3 regions of the Actinoplanes subglobosus genome follow, and region 1 is predicted to be linked to each of the others. Evidence: predicted binding sites of a transcription regulator. Region 1 holds the regulator's gene; each other region holds the start of a gene.
The links. The regulator HrcA, encoded in region 1, represses chaperone genes, less so after heat shock. The targets are predictions, from matches to a motif close to GGTTNGCACNCTCNNNNNGAGNGTGCNAACC.
Positions count from the first base shown of each region.

Region 2: a site for HrcA is predicted at 1,907-1,937, ahead of groES (co-chaperone GroES). Genes of this name have one in related genera too.
Region 3: a site for HrcA is predicted at 1,158-1,188, ahead of groL (chaperonin GroEL). Genes of this name have one in related genera too.

Region 1 is NZ_JBHSBL010000035.1:80,258-83,530, forward strand. It holds gene ACFO0C_RS46205 (SDR family NAD(P)-dependent oxidoreductase) at 1-99, shown strand, start outside; gene dnaJ (molecular chaperone DnaJ) at 322-1,458, opposite strand; gene hrcA (heat-inducible transcriptional repressor HrcA) at 1,493-2,515, opposite strand; gene ACFO0C_RS46220 (DUF4870 domain-containing protein) at 2,647-3,069, shown strand; gene hemW (radical SAM family heme chaperone HemW) at 3,076-3,273, opposite strand, start outside.
Region 2 is NZ_JBHSBL010000012.1:109,445-112,717, reverse strand. It holds gene groL (chaperonin GroEL) at 1-1,396, opposite strand, end outside; gene groES (co-chaperone GroES) at 1,469-1,783, opposite strand; gene ACFO0C_RS11480 (class I SAM-dependent methyltransferase) at 2,000-3,187, shown strand; gene ybaK (Cys-tRNA(Pro) deacylase) at 3,197-3,273, shown strand, end outside.
Region 3 is NZ_JBHSBL010000017.1:422,293-425,565, forward strand. It holds gene ACFO0C_RS19835 (GNAT family N-acetyltransferase) at 1-288, opposite strand, end outside; gene ACFO0C_RS19840 (hypothetical protein) at 372-1,079, shown strand; gene groL (chaperonin GroEL) at 1,380-3,002, shown strand.

The DNA.
Region 1 (3,273 bases):
GACGAGATCGCCGACGCGGTGGTCTTCCTGGCCTCGGCACGGAGCAGCTTCATGACCGGCGCCGAGATCTACGTCGACGGCGGCGCAAGCCAGGTCTGAGCCGGGGCGCGGCAGGATGCCGCGGAGGTACGACCGGGAGCGGCGGGTCAGTACGCCCGTCGCTGAATCCCGCCTCGACGCCACTGCACCGGTCGATCAGCCGCCGGGCGAGGAGCCGTTGATCAGCGTGGTCGTGTTCGAACGGTCCGGCGGCTCGGCTCTGGGCCGTCAGCGAGACACTGACCGACCCGGAGCCGAGCAACTGGGCGTACCAGAAAAGGGTCAGTGGCCGTTGAAAGCGTCCCGCATCCGGCTGAAGAAGCCGCCCTGCTTGCTCAGCTCGGCGACGTCCTCCCCGCGGGTCTTGGCGAACTCGCGGAGCATCCGCTCCTGGTCGGCGGTGAGCTTGGTCGGCGTCTTGACGTCGAGGTGCACGAAGAGCTCGCCGCGGCCCTGGCCCCGCAGGTGCGGAACGCCCTTGCCGCGGATGCGCAGTGTGCTGGCCGGCTGGGTGCCCGGCTTGACCTCGATGTTCTCCTCGCCGTCGAGGGTCTTGATGGTCATCCTGGTGCCGAGGGCGGCCGCCGTCATCGGCAGGGTGACGCGGCAGTGCAGGTCGTCGCCCTTGCGGGAGTAGACGTCGTGCGGCCGCTCGTGGATCTCCACGTAGAGGTCGCCGGCGGTGCCGCCGCCGGGGCCGACCTCGCCCTGCTGGGCCAGGCGGATCCGCATGCCGTCCTCGACACCCGCCGGGATCTTGACGGTGAGCGAGCGGCGTGTCCTTATCCGGCCGTCACCGGCGCAGGTCGGACAGGGGCTGGGAATGACCGTGCCGTGACCCTGGCAGTTCTGGCAGGGGCGGGACGAGACGACCTGGCCGAGGAAGGTGCGCTGCACCGACTGGACCTCACCGCGGCCGGAGCAGACCTCGCACGTCGACAGGTGGGTGCCGGGCGCGGTGCCGGCGCCCGAGCACTGGGTGCAGAGCACCGCGGTGTCGACGGTGATCGGTGCCTCCACGCCGAAGGCGGTCTCGACGAGGTCGAGCTCCAGCCGGAGGATCGCGTCGGCGCCGGGACGCGTGCGCGGGCGCGGGCCACGGGAGCCACCGCCCGCGGCCGTGCCGAAGAACGCGTCCATGATGTCCTGGAAGCCGACGAACGGGCCGGCGCCACCGGCTCCACCGGGCATGCCCCCGCCCGGCGCGAGCGGGTCGCCACCGAGGTCGACGACCTGGCGCTTCTGCTCGTCGGAGAGCACCTCGTACGCCGCGTTGATCTCTTTGAACTTGTCGTGCGCCTCGGGATCCGGGTTGACGTCCGGGTGGTACTGCCGAGCGAGTTTGCGGTAGGCGCGCTTGATCTCGTCGTCGGTTGCCTCCCGGCTCACACCGAGAATTCCGTAATAGTCCTTGGCCACGGGGTTTGGAGTCCTCAATGTCTGCGCGAATCCGTCAATTCTGTGCCAACAGGTCGCCAACGTAGCGTGCCACTGCACGAACGGTAGCGATAGTGCCGGGGTAGTCCATCCGGGTGGGGCCCAGCACGCCGAGCCCCCCAACGATCGTGGTACCCGGTCCGTAACCGCTGCTCACCACGGACGCCGACCGCAGGTTGTCGATCTGGTTCTCGTCGCCGATCAGGACCCGGGTGGTCCGGGGCTCCAGATCGCCTATGAGCTTCAGAAGGATGACCTCCTCCTCGAGTGCTTCGAGGACGGGCCGCAGTGTGCCCTGGAAGTCCAGCACACCCCCGCGTGTCAAGTTGGCCGTACCGGCCAGCGCGAGGCGCTCCTCACTCCGCTCGACCAGAGTCTCCAGAAGAACCGACGCCAAGCATGTCATCGCGGCGCGCCGCTCGACAGCGCACTCCTCCACGAGTTTCTGCACGAGGGGCGGGGTGTCTGCGAGCCGCTGACCGGCCAGCTTCTCGTTGACCCGCAGCCGCAGCTCCCACACCTCGCCGTCGGCCAGCGGGCCGGGCATCTCCACGAGGCGCTGCTCGACCCGGCCGGTGTCGGTGATCATCACCAGCATCAGGCGGGTGGTGGAGATCGGCACCAGCTCCAGATGGCGCACGGCGGAGCGGGACAGGCTCGGATATTGCACGACGGCGACCTGGCGGGTGAGCTGCGCGAGGAGCCGGACGGTGCGGTGCACCACGTCGTCGAGGTCGACGGCACCCACCATGAAACGCTCGATGGCGCGGCGCTCGGCCGGGCTCAACGGCTTTATCTTGGTGAGCCGGTCGACGAAGAGCCGGTAACCGGCGTCGGTGGGCACCCGGCCGGCACTGGTGTGCGGCTGCCGGATGTAGCCCTCCTCCTCCAGCACGGCCATGTCGTTGCGGACGGTGGCCGGGGAGACACCGAGCTTGTGCCGGTCGACCAGAGCCTTGCTGCCCACCGGCTCCTGTGTCTCGACGTAGTCCTCGACGATCGCCCGGAGCACCTCGAGCTTGCGGTCATCCAGACTCATATGACCCCTCCCCCGTTTGGCACTCCCGCTAATAGAGTGCCAGTCTACGTCGCGGGCGGTCACAACGCGATGATCGAAAGTACGGCGGACCGCCTTCAACCGGTTGTTCCCGGGGTCCTAGCGTGTCAGACATGACAGAGCCCCCCTACTCCGGCGGGTATCCTCCGCCCCCTCCGCCCGACCAGCCCTACGGCTACGGCTACCAGCAGGACCCGCTACAGGACCGGATGTGGATCCTGGTGACGCACTTCGGGGGCGCGGCCGGCGCCCTCTTCGGTGCCGGCATGCTCGGCTGGGTCGCGCCGCTGGTCGCGCTCGTGGTCCGCGGCAACCAGTCCCCGGTGGTCCGCTCCGAGGCCGTCAAGGGCCTCAACTTCCACCTGCTCTGGGGCATCATCGCCCTGGTCGGCAGTGTGCTGACCTGCATCGGCATCGGCGTGCTGATCCTCGGCGCGGCCACACTGATCGCCACGGTCGTCGGTGTCATCGCCGGTGTCAAGGCAGCCAACGGCGAGCCCTTCAACTACCCGATGAGCGCCCGTTTCCTCAGGTAGGGGCCCTCACAGCACGTCACGGACGACCGCGTCGGCCAGCAGCCGGCCCCGCAGGGTGAGCACGAGCCGCCCCTGCTCGTAGGCGCCGGGCTCGAGCAGCCCGCCGGCCAGCGCCCGCGCGGTCCCCGTGGCGTCGAGGCCGTCCAGCGGCAGGCCGTCCCGCAGCCGGACCCGGAGCATGACGTCCTCCATGTGCCGATCCGC
Region 2 (3,273 bases), on a different contig from region 1:
TGCCCACCACGACGTAACCGTCGTGACCGGCGTTCTGCGCGATCCAGCGCAGCGGCTCGACGAGCGCCTTGCGGACGATGCCGACGCCGAGCGCCTCCTCGCCGGTGAGGCCGAGGTTGCCCTCGAGCTCCTTGGCGACCTGGGCGAGAGCGGCGCCGCCGCCGGGGACGGTGCCCTCCTCGACGGCCGCCTTGGTCGCCGCGATGGCGTCCTCGATGCGGTGCTTGCGCTCTTTCATCTCGACCTCGGTCGCGGCACCGACCTTGATCACCGCGACGCCGCCGGAGAGCTTGGCCAGCCGCTCCGAGAGCTTCTCGCGGTCCCAGTCGGAGTCGGACGCCTCGATCTCCTTGCGGATCTGGGAGACCCGGTCGGAGACGTCGGACGAGTTGCCGCCACCGTCGACGATGGTGGTGTTCTCCTTGTCGACGACGATCCGCCGGGCGCTGCCCAGCGACTCGAGGCCGACCTGGTCGAGCTTGTAACCGAGCTCGGGGGCGATCAGCTCGCCACCGGTCGCGATCGCCAGGTCCTGGAGGATCGCCTTGCGACGGTCACCGAAACCGGGCGCCTTCACCGCGACGACCTTGATGGTCTTGCGCAGCGAGTTGACCACCAGGGTGGACAGGGCCTGGCCCTCGACGTCCTCCGCGACGATCAGCAGCGGCTTGCTGGTCTGCAGCACCTTCTCCAGCAGCGGGAGCAGCTCCTCGATGCTGGAGATCTTCTGCGTGGTGAGGAGGATGTGCGCGTCCTCCAGCACCGCCTCCTGCGCCTCGGCGTCGGTCACGAAGTTCGGCGAGATGAAGCCCTTGTCGAACTGGAGACCCTCGGTCACCTCGAGCTCGGTCTGCAGCGCCGAGCCCTCCTCGACCGTGATGACGCCGTCGCGGCCGACCCGGTCCATCGCGTCGGCGATCAGCTCACCGATATTCGCGTCCTGGGCCGAGATGGTGGCCACGTTGGCGATCGCCTTGTGGTCGGCGACCTCGACGGCCTTGCCGAGCAGCGCCTTGGACACGGCCTCGGAGGCCTGGTCCATGCCGCGCTTGAGGCCGATCGGGTTGGCACCGGCGGTCACGTTGCGCAGGCCCTCGCGGACCAGCGCCTGCGCGAGCACGGTCGCCGTGGTGGTCCCGTCACCGGCGACGTCGTTGGTCTTGGTCGCCACCTCCTTGACGAGCTGGGCGCCAAGGTTCTCGTACGGGTCGGTGAGCTCGATCTCCTTGGCGATGGTGACGCCGTCGTTGGTGATCGTGGGCGCGCCGAACTTCTTGTCCAGGACGACGTTACGACCGCGCGGACCGAGGGTGACCTTGACCGTGTCGGCGAGGGTGTTGACGCCGTGCTCCAGGAGGTGCCGGGCGCTGTCTGAGAAGCTGAGAATCTTCGCCATGAATGGTCCCTTCACGCACCAGCGCCCTGCCCCGAGCTATCGGAACAGGGCGCAAGCGCAATCAGTTAGGTCTTACTTCTCGATGACCGCGAGGACGTCACGGGCGGAGAGCACCAGGTACTCCTCGCCGGCGTACTTGACCTCGGTGCCGCCGTACTTCGAGTAGAGAACGACGTCGCCGACCTTGACGTCGAGCGGTACGCGGTTGCCCTTGTCGTCGATCCGGCCGGGGCCGACGGCGAGGACGGTGCCCTCCTGGGGCTTCTCCTTGGCGGTGTCGGGGATCACGATGCCGGAAGCGGTCGTGGTCTCAGCCTCGTTCGCCTGGACCACGATGCGGTCCTCGAGCGGCTTGATCGCAACCTTGGTCGCGGTAGTCACGGGCATACCCTCCTGGGTACAGGTTTCGCCGGCCTTGAACCAGGCCGGTCAATGCCTCATGCCACCGGGCGGGGCCGTCGTCGCGGGTGCCGGTCCGCCTGGTGCCTAACCGCCACGGACGGGCCGGGCGGCTGGCACCCTCATGGTGAGAGTGCTAACGCCGAGACTATGTCGGAACTAGCACTCCGTCAACCAGAGTGCCAACCTGTCACGCCAGGGAGAATGCCTCTCGTGAGCCCCGAGTTGTTGCAACTGTTGCGTACCCCTGAGGGGTTGAAAGCCCTGGCCGCGGCGGCTGAGGTGACCGGCGGTGAGCCGCTCGCCGCGGCCTCGGCCCTGCGGGCCCGGGGCTTCGGCGCGGAGCTCTCCGCGGCCGCCTTGACCCAGGCTAGTTTGCGTGAGCGCGCCGCAGGCAAGTTCGGCCCGGACGCCGCCGGGATGTTCTTCACCCGGGCCGGCCTGGAGCAGGCGACACGTGCCGTCGTCGCCGGCCGCAGGGCCGCCCGGCTCGCCGCGGCCGGCGTCGAGACCCTCGCCGACCTGGGCTGCGGGCTGGGTTCCGACGCGCTCGCCGCGGCCCGGCACGGCATCCGGGTGTACGCCGTGGACGCCGACCCCGTCACGGCGGCGATGGCGGCCGCGAACGCCGAGGCCGCCGGGCTCGCCGACCGGATCACCGTGACGTGCGCCGACGCCACGTCGGTGCCGGTCGAGCGCTACGACGCGGTCTTCGCCGACCCGGCCCGGCGCCAGGCCGGCCGCGGCCGTGTCTTCGACCCGAAGTCCTACTCGCCGCCGTGGGACTTCATCGCCGGGCTGCCCGCCCGGACCCCGCGCACGGTGCTGAAACTCGCGCCCGGCATCGACCACGGGCTGCTGCCGCCGGGCGCCGAGGGGGAGTGGACCAGTGTCGGCGGTGACCTGGTCGAGGCCGCCTTCTGGTGCGGCCCGCTCGCCGGGGCGCCGCGGCGGGCCACGGTCCTCGGCACGTCGGTCGCGGAATTGGTTGGCTCCGGCACCGAAACCGGCCGGGTCGGCCCGGTCGGCGCGTGGATCTACGACCCCGACCCGGCGGTGGTCCGGTCACACCTGGTGGCGGAGTTCGCGGCGTCGGTCGGCGGCTGGCTGGCCGACCCGGAGATCGCCTACGTCTACACCGACGAGCCGGTGGACACCCCGTTCGCCCGGCGACTCGAAGTGACCGAGGTGCTGCCGTTCTCCCTGAAGCGTCTGCGTGTGCTGCTGCGCGAGCGTGGCGTCGGGGTGCTGGAGATCCGCAAGCGCGGCTCGGCGCTGGTGCCCGACCAGTTGCGCAAGGACCTCCGGCTGTCCGGGCCGAACACGGCCGGGCTGGTCCTGACCCGGGTGGCGGGGGCACCGGTCGCACTGCTGACCACGGCCGCGATGTAGGTTGCCCGGATGGCCAAGAAAGCGGCAGGCACGCCGGCCACCGTCCTGCTGACGACGGAGCGGGTGGCGCACTCCCTGCATCCGTA
Region 3 (3,273 bases), on a different contig from region 1:
CGGGGTCAGGTAGACCGCGAAGATGACGGTGCAGCCCGGTTCGCCGGGAACCGTGGTCCCGCCGGCGTGCCCGACCAGCGGCCCACCCGGGTCGACGATGAACTGGGCGGTGTCGAACCCCTCCGACGACTGCCGGATTCGCTGCCGGTAGCTCTCGTGCGGCCGGGCGGCGGCCTGCGCCAGTGTCTCCAGGAACGCCAGCGGACTGTCGGCCAGCATCTCCAGGCGGAGCGCCCGCATCCGCCCGGCGTCGTCCGGGGTCACCCGCCGTACGTCCCAGTTCTCCATGCGTCCATCACTACCGCTGGGGCTGCGGGTCGGCAAGCAGGTTGTCGCTAAACCGGTTGGCGGGGGTGCGGCATGATTCGACGGTGAGCGATGAGTTCCCGCGGCCGTACGCGGAGGAGCCCCCTGTCCTCGAGTCCCTCTCCGGCCTCCGGCTCGTCCGTGCCCACCCGTGGTCCGTCGCCGCGACGGTGGCCGTCACCGCACTGCTGATGACGATCCACCCGCTGATGATCAGGGCGGCGATCGACTCGGACACCTTCTACGACGACCTCGTGCTCCTCCGGAGAGTGCTCCCGCTGCTCGCCGTCCTTCCCACGGTGGTGCCGCTGACGGTGGTCGCCCTGCTGGCGAGGCGGCGGGTGACGGTGCTCCGGGTGGCGGCGCTGCTGGTGGCGTCGGTTCTCGTCGTCATGGCCGCGGACTCGGTGTACGACTTGCTTCCGCTCTCCCTCACCCTCGGCGGCGGCGTGTGGTCCTGGCTCGTCCCGGCCGGGTACAGCGTGGTGACCCTGCTGTTCCTGGGCCTGCTCGCCGCCGTCCTGTACCCGGCCGCGACGCGCAGCGACCTACGGCTCCTGGTGCTGGCCTCGGTCGTCGTGACGGTGCTGTACCAGTTCACGATTCTGATCGACGAGCCCGGCAGCGAGCCGGATCTGTGGACGTGGGTGGTGGCGTTCGGGGTGGACGCCGTGGTCGGGGTCGCCTGGGCGATTGCGGCGCTCGTCACGTCCCGTCCGGCCGTCCCTGCCCGTGCCGGCACCCCCGCTGAGCTGGGCCGTCAAGATCCTTAGTCGAAACCGCGGCCACCGGCGGGGATTCGCGGGAAGATGGGGTTTCTTGCACTCGCCATCGGAGAGTGCTAAACAAGTGATTGGCACTCGCGCATGCTGAGTGCCAACAGGTCGGGACGGTGGGGTTCCGGTCGCGATGCTGCCATCGGCATCGGGGCACGGAGCCGGTCGTCGCGGGCTATCCGGCTCGGCCTGAGGACGTCACCTTCGCCAGGTGGTGGCGTCCGCAGACTTCCTCAACGTGCGGAGAGCGGGGCCGACGAGGCCCGGCACCGCGGATGTCCGGGAGGACAACGCCGTATGGCCAAGATCATCGCATTCGACGAGGAGGCTCGTCGGGGCCTCGAGCGTGGCATGAACCAGCTCGCCGACGCCGTCAAGGTGACGCTCGGCCCCAAGGGTCGCAACGTCGTGCTCGAGAAGAAGTGGGGCGCCCCCACGATCACCAACGATGGTGTATCCATCGCCAAGGAGATCGAGCTCGAGGACACCTTCGAGAAGATCGGCGCCGAGCTGGTCAAGGAGGTCGCCAAGAAGACCGACGACGTCGCCGGTGACGGCACGACGACCGCGACCGTCCTGGCCCAGGCGCTGGTCCGGGAGGGCCTGCGCAACGTGGCCGCCGGCGCCAACCCGCTGGGTCTCAAGCGGGGCATCGAGGCCGCGGTCGCCAGCGTTTCCGAGGCGCTCTCGCAGCTCGCCAAGGACGTGGAGACCAAGGAGCAGATCGCCTCCACCGCCTCCATCTCCGCCGGTGACTCCACGGTCGGCGAGATCATCGCCGAGGCCATGGACAAGGTCGGCAAGGAAGGCGTCATCACCGTCGAGGAGAGCAACACCTTCGGGCTGGAGCTGGAGCTCACCGAGGGCATGCGCTTCGACAAGGGCTACATCTCGGCGTACTTCATGACCGACGCCGAGCGCATGGAGGCCGTCTTCGACGACCCCTACATCCTCATCGCGAACAGCAAGATCTCCGCGGTCAAGGACCTGCTGCCGATCCTCGAGAAGGTCATGCAGTCCGGCAAGCCGCTGGTCATCATCGCCGAGGACGTCGAGGGCGAGGCCCTGGCCACCCTGGTCGTCAACAAGGTCCGTGGCACCTTCAAGTCGGTCGCCGTCAAGGCCCCCGGCTTCGGTGACCGCCGCAAGGCCATGCTGGAGGACATCGCCATCCTGACCGGTGGCGCCGTCATCAGCGAGGAGGTCGGCCTCAAGCTCGACGCCGCCGACCTGTCGCTGCTCGGCTCGGCCCGCAAGATCGTCATCACCAAGGACGAGACCACCGTCGTCGACGGCGCCGGCAACGGCGAGCAGATCCAGGGCCGGGTCAACCAGATCCGCGCCGAGATCGAGCGCTCGGACTCCGACTACGACCGTGAGAAGCTGCAGGAGCGTCTGGCCAAGCTGGCCGGCGGCGTTGCGGTCATCAAGGTCGGCGCGGCCACCGAGGTCGAGCTCAAGGAGCGCAAGCACCGCATCGAGGACGCCGTTCGCAACGCGAAGGCGGCCGTCGAGGAGGGCATCGTCCCCGGTGGTGGCGTCGCGCTGGTTCAGGCCGGCAAGACCGCGTTCGACAAGCTGGACCTGGCCGGCGACGAGGCCACCGGCGCGCAGATCGTCAAGGTCGCGCTCGATGCCCCGCTGCGTCAGATCGCCGTGAACGCCGGCCTCGAGGGCGGCGTCGTGGTGGAGAAGGTGCGCAACCTCGACGCGGGTCACGGCCTCAACGCCGCGACCGGCGAGTACGTCGACCTCCTGGCCGCGGGCATCATCGACCCGGCCAAGGTCACCCGCTCGGCGCTGCAGAACGCCGCGTCGATCGCCGCGCTGTTCCTCACCACCGAGGCCGTCGTGGCCGACAAGCCCGAGAAGACCCCGGCTCCGGCCGGTGCCCCGGGCGGCGGTGACATGGACTTCTGAGTCCATGAGTAACACCAGGTGATACCTGACGAACGGGCGGGCCGCCCTCAGCGGCCCGCCCGTTCGGCGTTTCCACCGATCGCCACCGGGTCGTCGTTGACCGTTCGCGGTGCCGCGCGGTTTACCCTTCGCGGTGCCGCGCGGGTCGGGCGGCGGTCTGGCGGTCGGTTTCTCACTGTTTGCGGTGTCGTCCGGGTCGGGTGGCGGTCTGGCGGTCGGTTTCTCACCGTTTGCGGTGTCGTCCGGGTCGGGCGGCGGTCCGGCGGTCGGT